One region of the Ferrimonas pelagia genome, then DNA from elsewhere that is predicted to be linked to it. Evidence: predicted binding sites of a transcription regulator. Region 1 holds the regulator's gene; the other holds the start of a gene.

Region 1 (4,045 bases):
CCGACCATAATGTGCGCGAAACTCTGGATGTGTGCGAATACGCCTACATCGTCAGCCACGGTGAAATGATCGCGCAGGGCGCACCAGAAGAAGTGCTCAACGACAAACTGGTTCGCTCCGTCTATCTGGGCGATCAGTTCAAACTCTAGTGTTGCTCCCTACCGCCCCAATACAGGGACGCCAGAGACACACAACAAGGATCGGGTACCAATGAAGACCTCCCTGCAACTAAAGCTGGGTCAGCAGTTAACCATGACGCCGCAACTGCAACAGGCGATCCGCCTGCTGCAATTGTCCACCTTAGATCTCCAGCAGGAGATCCAAGAGGCGCTGGAATCCAATCCTTTGCTGGAAAGCAGCGACGAGTTTGAACAACAGACTGAGAACAACGACAACAACACCGATGGCACGGCCAGCGACAACAACACAAGCAGCGAGACGAGCTCGGACGAGGGCTTTGAACCCACCGAGCAAGCCGCCATCGAGACACCCGAGGCCCTGTCTCAAACCGATATGTCCGACGATCTGCCACTCGACAGCACCTGGGACGACGTCTATAGCGCCGCCCCTGCCCCAATGGCCAGCGCGATACGGGACGACGACAGCCAGTATCAAGGCGAAACCAGCATGGATCTGCAAAGCCACCTGATCTGGCAGATGGAATTGACGCCGATGACCGACACCGATCGGGCCATCGCCACCACCATCATCGATGCCATCGACGAGCACGGGTACCTCACCGTCAGTGCCGAGGAGATCCTGGAAGCCCAGGGCGCCGACGAGATCGAGCTGGACGAAGTGATCGCCGTCCTCAAGCGGGTACAACAGTTTGATCCCGTTGGCTGCGCCTCCCGCGATCTGGCCGAATGCCTGCAGATCCAGCTGGCCCAGTTACCCGCAGAGACCCCATGGAAGGCAGAAGCCATTATCCTGTTACAGCAACATATGGATCTATTGGCCAACCGCGACTTTCGTACCTTGCTGCGGCGCACTAGACTCAAAGAAGATGAGTTACGAGATGCCATGGCCTTAATCCAATCACTCACTCCCCGCCCCGGCAGCAGCATCGCCGCCAGCGAGAGCCAATATGTGATACCAGACGTCTCGGTCAGCAAGAAACAGGGGCGCTGGGTCGTGGAGCTCAATCCCGATGCGATGCCAAAGCTGCGCATCAATGAGCAATACGCCGCCCTCAGTCGCGGGGCGCGCAACAATGGCGATAGCCAGTTTGTGCGCGGCCATCTGCAGGACGCAAAATGGTTTATTAAGAGCCTAGAGAGCCGAAACGACACCTTAATGAAAGTGGCCAATTGCATCGTTCAGTATCAACAAGGCTTCCTCGAATACGGCGATGAGGCCATGAAACCTATGGTACTCAACGACGTCGCCGAAGCGGTAGACATGCACGAGTCCACCATCTCCCGCGTCACCACCCAGAAGTACATGCATACCCCACGTGGGATCTTTGAGCTAAAGTATTTTTTCTCCAGTCACGTCAGTACCGACGGCGGCGGCGAGTGCTCCTCGACCGCGATCCGCGCGCTGATCAAAAAACTGGTGGCCGCTGAGAGCCCCAAGAAGCCGCTCAGCGACAGTAAGATGGCACAGCTTCTCGCGGAGCAGGGCATTCAGGTTGCACGGCGTACCATCGCCAAATACCGGGAAGCCCTCTCCATCCCCCCCTCGAACCAGCGCAAAACCCTTTAACGCGCAATGGAGGTCACCTTATGCAGATCAATCTTACCGGGCACCACGTCGACGTTACCGAAGCCTTAAGAGACTATGTGCATGAAAAATTTGAGCGATTGGAACGCCATTTCGACCACATTAACAATGTACATGTGATCCTCAATGTACAAAAATTGCAGCAGATCGCCGAAGCGAAGCTGCATCTGAATGGGGGGGAGGTGTTTGCCACCCATGAACATGAGAACATGTACGCCGCCATCGACGGTCTCGTGGACAAGCTAGACCGACAAGTAATTAAACATAAAGAGAAAATTTCCAGGCACTGATGGAGATAACAACAATACTCTCGCCGGAGCGTACCCGCTGTGTTGCGCCCGGCCTCAGCAAAAAGCGGGCGCTGGAGATGATCAGCGAATTGGCTGCCAGCCAGTGCCCAGAGCTGCCTCAACACGAGCTGTTCGAAAGCCTAATGGCCAGGGAAAAAATGGGCAGCACCGGCATAGGCAAAGGGATCGCCCTGCCGCACGGACGGCTGGGCCGCATCAAACACCCGATCGCCGTGCTGCTCAAGTGCGCTCAACCCATTGAGTTTGACGCCATCGATCAGCAACCGGTCGATCTGCTGTTCGCCCTGTTTGTGCCCGAGCAAGAGCACGCTCAACACCTAGCGACCCTGCGCACGGTTGCCGGCAAACTCAGCCAGAAGGAGCTGTGCCGCGCCCTGCGCAAGACCGAAGACAACCACCATCTGTATGAGCTCGTGACCCAGTGAAGTTAATCATCTTATCCGGCCGATCCGGCGCAGGTAAAACCGTTGCACTGCGGATCATGGAAGATCTGGGCTACTACTGTGTCGATAACCTGCCGTTAGAGCTGTTGCCGCAACTGCTGCGCAGCCAAACCGGCCTCAACAACGAGATCGCCGTCAGTCTGGATATCCGCAACCTGCCCCTGCAGCAGCTGGATATTGCGCGCCTGCGCGCCATGCTGGATAAGGATATCGAGGTTCAGATCTTCTTCCTCGACGCTGGCGACGACCACCTGCTCAAACGCTACAGCGAAACCCGGCGCATGCACCCGCTATCCAGGGACGGTAAGGCGCTGGCCGATGCCATTGCCGAGGAGCGACGCCTATTGGCCCCGCTGGCGCAGGATTGCGATCACCACATTCTGACCGACAACCTGTCGGTGTATCAGTTGGCCGATGAGATCCGCTCCCGCCTGCTCGGCCAGGTCAATCAGGAGATGATGCTGGTGTTTGAGTCGTTTGGCTTCAAATACGGCATGCCCAAGCAGGCCGACTACCTGTTTGATGTCCGCTTCCTGCCCAATCCGCATTGGGAAGCCGAGCTGCGCGCCCACACCGGGCTGGAACAACCGGTGATGGACTTCTTTCTCAAGCACAGCAGCGTGGCCCGCTTTATCGATCACACCGAGCGCTTCTTGCTCAACTGGCTGCCCATGCTCGAACGCAACAACCGCGCCTACCTGACCGTTGCCATCGGTTGCACCGGTGGCAAACACCGCAGCGTCTATGTCGCCAATCAACTGGCACAGCGCTTCCGACAACACAAAGCCAGCGTCCAGATCCGCCATCGTGAACTCAACATCGCAGATTGAACGCACCGTCGAGGTGATCAACAAGCTCGGTCTGCACGCCCGCGCCGCCACCCGGCTGGTCCAATTGGCCAGCCGCTTCGATGCCCACATCACCCTACATCAGGATGAGCAAAGCGCCGATGCCGACAGCGTACTCGGGATCCTGCTGCTGCAAGGCAGTCAAGGCAAGAACGTCACCGTGCGCTGCTGTGGCCCGGACGCGCAGCCCGCCTTGGAGGCGGTCTGTCAGCTGTTCGCGGCGCGCTTCGATGAAAAGGAATGAGCCGCGCCGTTAACCGTGCACGATCTGCGCTTTCATGCTGTAGAGGATAAACAGTACCTCCTCCTGCTCACGCTGGGCCACCCCATTTTTCCCCAACGCCACCAACGCATCATCCAACACCGCCAGAAACTCTTCACCGTCGATGTTCATGCCTCGATGGACTGAGACCATGTCCTGGCCGGTATAACAGGCAGGTCCACCGGCGCCGGTGATAAAGAAGGCGGCCGCCGACTGCTTCAAGCTCGCCAGATCTGAGCCAACAAAACGCGGCGCGATCCTCGGGTTATTGTGGTGCAGTTCGACCAGATCGGATGCGATCTGCGTGATCCCATCCCGCCCCCCGAGACGTTGATACAGAGAGATCATAGCGTGCTCCTCTACGAGTTTGACCACCAGCGAGGTGATCCCTGTCAACAGCATAGACAGCTTGAGTGCCACCGTGCACTCCATCCACCTTGTTGATCCAAACAGGCA
Region 2 (4,045 bases), on a different contig from region 1:
CAACCGCCGCTGACCGGGCAGCTGATCTTAACTGTGATGTGGCGCCCACTGCCGTTATTTGCCGGCGCGCTCGCCATCAAAGGTAATTCACATTGGGTCAAACTCAGTCGCTTATCCAATGCATTGGCCTGAATGTCGACATCCGCTCCTGGCGGGAATTCGGTAAAGGCGGCGACGTAGTCTTCGGCCGTTTGCTGAATGATCTGATGCGACATGGTTTCGGCGGCCGCTGCGCTACCGCACATTATGGCGCTGATACAGAGAATGCTGAGGGTGGCACTGGTGAACTGTTTGATTTTCATGGTAGGGCAATTCTGGCCTTTACTTGAACCTGATCAGGGAAACTGCTAAAACGCCGCTGCATTATAACGATACAATACAGATAATTATGCCATGTCGTATGCACACGGCTAACGAAACTTCGATTTTTTGCTCTCGATAAGGACACCGACCCCATGGCAAGTATCCTCGACTCCGTAAACCAGCGCACACAGCTGGTTGGTCAGAACCGTTTGGAGCTGCTGTTGTTCCGCCTTCGCGGTCGTCAACGTTACGGTATTAATGTGTTTAAGGTGCGTGAGGTGTTGCAGTGCCCACCACTCACGGCGTTGCCACACCAAAGTGGGGTGATCCGAGGCGTGGCTCATATTCGGGGGCAAACCATCTCGGTGATCGATCTGTCTGCGGCCATTGGTGGCCCGGCGATGACCCAGACCGCCGACAGTTTCATCATCATCACTGAGTACAATCGCACGGTACAGGCCTTCCTGGTGGCCGGGGTGGATCGCATCGTTAATCTCAACTGGGAGTCGGTGCTGCCGCCGCCGAAGGGCGCGGGTCAAGGGAACTATCTGACCGCCGTGACCGAGCTGGATAAGCAGTTGGTGGAGATCCTCGATGTAGAGAAGATCCTCGACGAGATCAACCCGGCGCGCACTAGCGTTAGCGCGGAGGTGGTGCGCTCGCTGGCGCCGGTGCAGGCATCCAAGCGTAAGGTTCTGGTCGCCGATGATTCGGCGGTGGCGCGCAAGCAGGTGCAGCGGGCACTGGAGCCGTTGGGGCTGGAGATCATCCTGGCGAAAGATGGCTTGGAGGCGCTGCAGTGCTTGAAAGAGCTTGCTGCGCAATGCCAGCACGATATCTCTGAGCAGATGCATCTGGTGATCTCCGATATCGAGATGCCGGAGATGGATGGGTATACCCTGACCGCCGAGGTGCGGGCCGATCCTAAGCTGCGCTCGCTGCGCGTGTTACTGCATACCTCGCTGTCGGGCGTATTCAACCAAGCGATGGTCAACAAGGTTGGCGCAGACGAGTTTATTGCCAAGTTCAATCCCGATGAATTGGCGGCCTCGGTCAACCGTTACTTGAGCGAAGCTGAGGTTTAAGCTTTGGCGAACAAGACGTTAGCGAACAACGAGTACCAGGCATTTGCGGATTTTCTGAGTCAGCACAGCGGTATCGTGTTGGGCGACAACAAGCAGTACCTGGTGCGGAGTCGACTGGCCCCTTTGATGGAGCAATACCAGCACAGCACCCTGGCGGAGTTGGTGCATGCGTCCATGCAGATGGGTCAGCATCAGCTCAAGACTGATGTGATCGAGGCGATGACCACCAACGAAACGTTTTGGTTTCGCGATGTCTATCCGTTTGAGCTGTTTAAGGCGCCCATCTTGACCGATCTCGCTGGGCAGGGCCGGCGCCTGCGGATCTGGTCGGCGGCGTGTTCGTCCGGCCAGGAGCCGTACTCGCTGGCGATGTCGCTGCAGGAGTTTCGCCTACGCAATCCGGGCCGTTTGATGCAGGGTGCGGAGATCTTGGCGACGGACATCGACAATCAGATCCTGGCGCAAGCGCAGCGGGGCGAATATGACGCCTTGGCGATGGCGCGGGGACTGACCGAGGAGCGCCGGCGTCAGTACTTTGAGGCGATGCCGGCGGGGGCGGCCCGGGTTAAGCCGGAGATCCGCAATGCGGTGACGTTTCGACGCGCCAATCTGCTGGACTCCTATGTGTTGCTGGGCAAGTTTGACGTGATCTTCTGCCGCAACGTGCTGATCTACTTCAGCCCCGAGAGTAAGCGCCAGATCTTGCGGCAATTTGCTGCCGCTTTGAACCCCGGAGGCTATCTGATGCTGGGGGCTTCGGAGTCGATGGCGAACCTATGCGATGCGTTTGAGATGGTGCGTTACCCGAGTGGGATCCTCTATCGTAAGCGCTAACGCCGATTGACCGGCGAACACCGATGAAAAGGCGTGCCAACTGGCACGCCTTTTGCTTTTTATCTCTTTATCGTGGCAAACGGGCAGTTGGAGGCAAACATTGGCCATCTCTTTTGACAAAGCACTGGGGATCCATCAGCACTCGATGGGGGTGCGCGCGGAGCGGGCGGAGGTGCTATCGAGCAACATCGCCAATGCGGACACGCCGGGGTACAAAGCTCGGGAATTGGATTTTGAGCAGGCTTTGGCAGGAGCGACCCAGCGTCAATCGTTCGGTCTGTCCCGCAGCCATGACAAGCATTTTGACGTCAATATCGATCCGCAGCCGGGCCTGCTTTATCGCACGCCGATGCACCCGGATACCGGTGATGGCAATACGGTGGATCTGCAGACCGAGCGCAACATGTTTATGCAGAACACCTTGGAGTACCAGATGAGTCTGGGCTTCCTCGACGGTAAGTTTGCCGGTATGAAGAAAGCGATCCGCGGAGATTGATGATGAGTATTTTTAATATCTTCGATGTGGCGGGCTCGGGCATGAGCGCGCAGTCGACCCGGCTGAATGTCACGGCCTCCAACATGGCCAACGCCAGCACCGTGGCCTCCAGCGCCGATACGGTGTACCGCGCCCGTCAGCCGATCTTTGAGGCGGCAATGCAGCAGGCGAGTCATCAGCAGCAAAGCGTGCCGGTGCTGATCGCCGGGATCGTGGAAAGCGATAAGCCGATGATGGCGGAGTATAACCCCAACCATCCGCTGGCCGATGGGGATGGGTATATCTATAAGCCGAACGTTAATGTGGTGGAGGAGATGGCCAATATGATCTCCGCGACCCGCAGCTACCAAGCCAATGTGCAACTGGCCAGTGCGGCCAAGGACATGGCCCAGCAAACCTTGCGTCTGGGTAAAGGTTAAAAGGAGTCTTAGCCTGTGAGCACAATTAATAACGCCGGGTTCCTCGACCAATTGAAGTGGCAAGAGGAGAAAACGCCCGAGGCCAATCCGAACCAAGCATTGACCCAGGAGGATTTCTTCTCCCTGCTGTCGCAGCAGTTGTCGATGCAGGATCCGTTTGAGCCGGTGGACAACGATCAGATGATCTCGCAGATGTCGTCGTTTGCCACGGTCGATGGGATCAATTCGCTCAATGAGGAGATTAAAAGCCTCAACACCATGATGACCTCTGGCCAGGCGCTGGAAGCCTCCGGTCTGGTGGGCCAAAAGGTGTTGGTGCCGTCCAATACCGGCCATTTGCCGGATGGCAGCGAGCCGATCGGGGGAGTGGTGACGGTGCCGACGGGCAGCCAGAGCGTGTTGGTTCGGGTCGAGGACGCCAGTGGTCAGGTGGTACGGACCATGGAGCTGCCCACCGGCGGCAGCGGCAACGTGGATTTCAGCTGGGATGGCACCGATGCCGACGGCAACCGTTTGCCGACCGGCAGCTACAGCTTTTCCTCGACCGGCATGGTGGATGGCAAAACTGAGGAGCTCGGCGTGTACACCTACGCCCATGTCTCCAGCGTCACCTTAGGTGGCGCAGATTATGAAACTGTATTGAATTTGAAAGGTTTAGGCGGGATCACCTTGGGTGACGTGCTGGCCGTCGCGGAAGGATAAAGGAAGCTTAGCATGTCTTTTAATATTGCTCTTAGTGGCATTAACGCCGCGCAGAAAGATCTGGATACCACCTCGAACAACATTGCCAACGTCAACACCGTCGGCTTTAAGGAGTCTCGGGCCGAGTTTGCGGATGTGTACAGTAATTCGCTGTTTACCCATGTTAAAACCAACGCCGGCTCCGGGGTGCGCACCTCGAACGTGGC

Evidence for each region. Region 1 encodes sigma-54, which starts transcription at its own class of promoters, with help from an activator protein. Its sites were predicted from a motif close to GTTGGCACGNNNNTNGNNT; they were not measured.
Region 2: flgB (flagellar basal body rod protein FlgB) is a predicted target of sigma-54. The motif match lies at 2,262-2,280, and genes of this name have one in related genera.

The regions. Positions count from the first base shown of each region.
Region 1 covers NZ_BAABJZ010000105.1:19,311-23,355, forward strand. Annotated here, with positions in the region: gene lptB (LPS export ABC transporter ATP-binding protein) at 1-149, shown strand, start outside; gene ABEA08_RS20240 (RNA polymerase factor sigma-54) at 211-1,707, shown strand; gene hpf (ribosome hibernation promoting factor) at 1,728-2,015, shown strand; gene ptsN (PTS IIA-like nitrogen regulatory protein PtsN) at 2,015-2,461, shown strand; gene rapZ (RNase adapter RapZ) at 2,458-3,309, shown strand; gene ABEA08_RS20260 (HPr family phosphocarrier protein) at 3,287-3,571, shown strand; gene ABEA08_RS20265 (group I truncated hemoglobin) at 3,581-4,009, opposite strand.
Region 2 covers NZ_BAABJZ010000083.1:27,570-31,614, reverse strand. Annotated here, with positions in the region: gene flgA (flagellar basal body P-ring formation chaperone FlgA) at 1-302, opposite strand, end outside; gene ABEA08_RS12820 (chemotaxis protein CheV) at 456-1,388, shown strand; gene ABEA08_RS12815 (CheR family methyltransferase) at 1,392-2,222, shown strand; gene flgB (flagellar basal body rod protein FlgB) at 2,323-2,718, shown strand; gene flgC (flagellar basal body rod protein FlgC) at 2,721-3,137, shown strand; gene ABEA08_RS12800 (flagellar hook assembly protein FlgD) at 3,153-3,839, shown strand; gene flgE (flagellar hook protein FlgE) at 3,852-4,045, shown strand, end outside.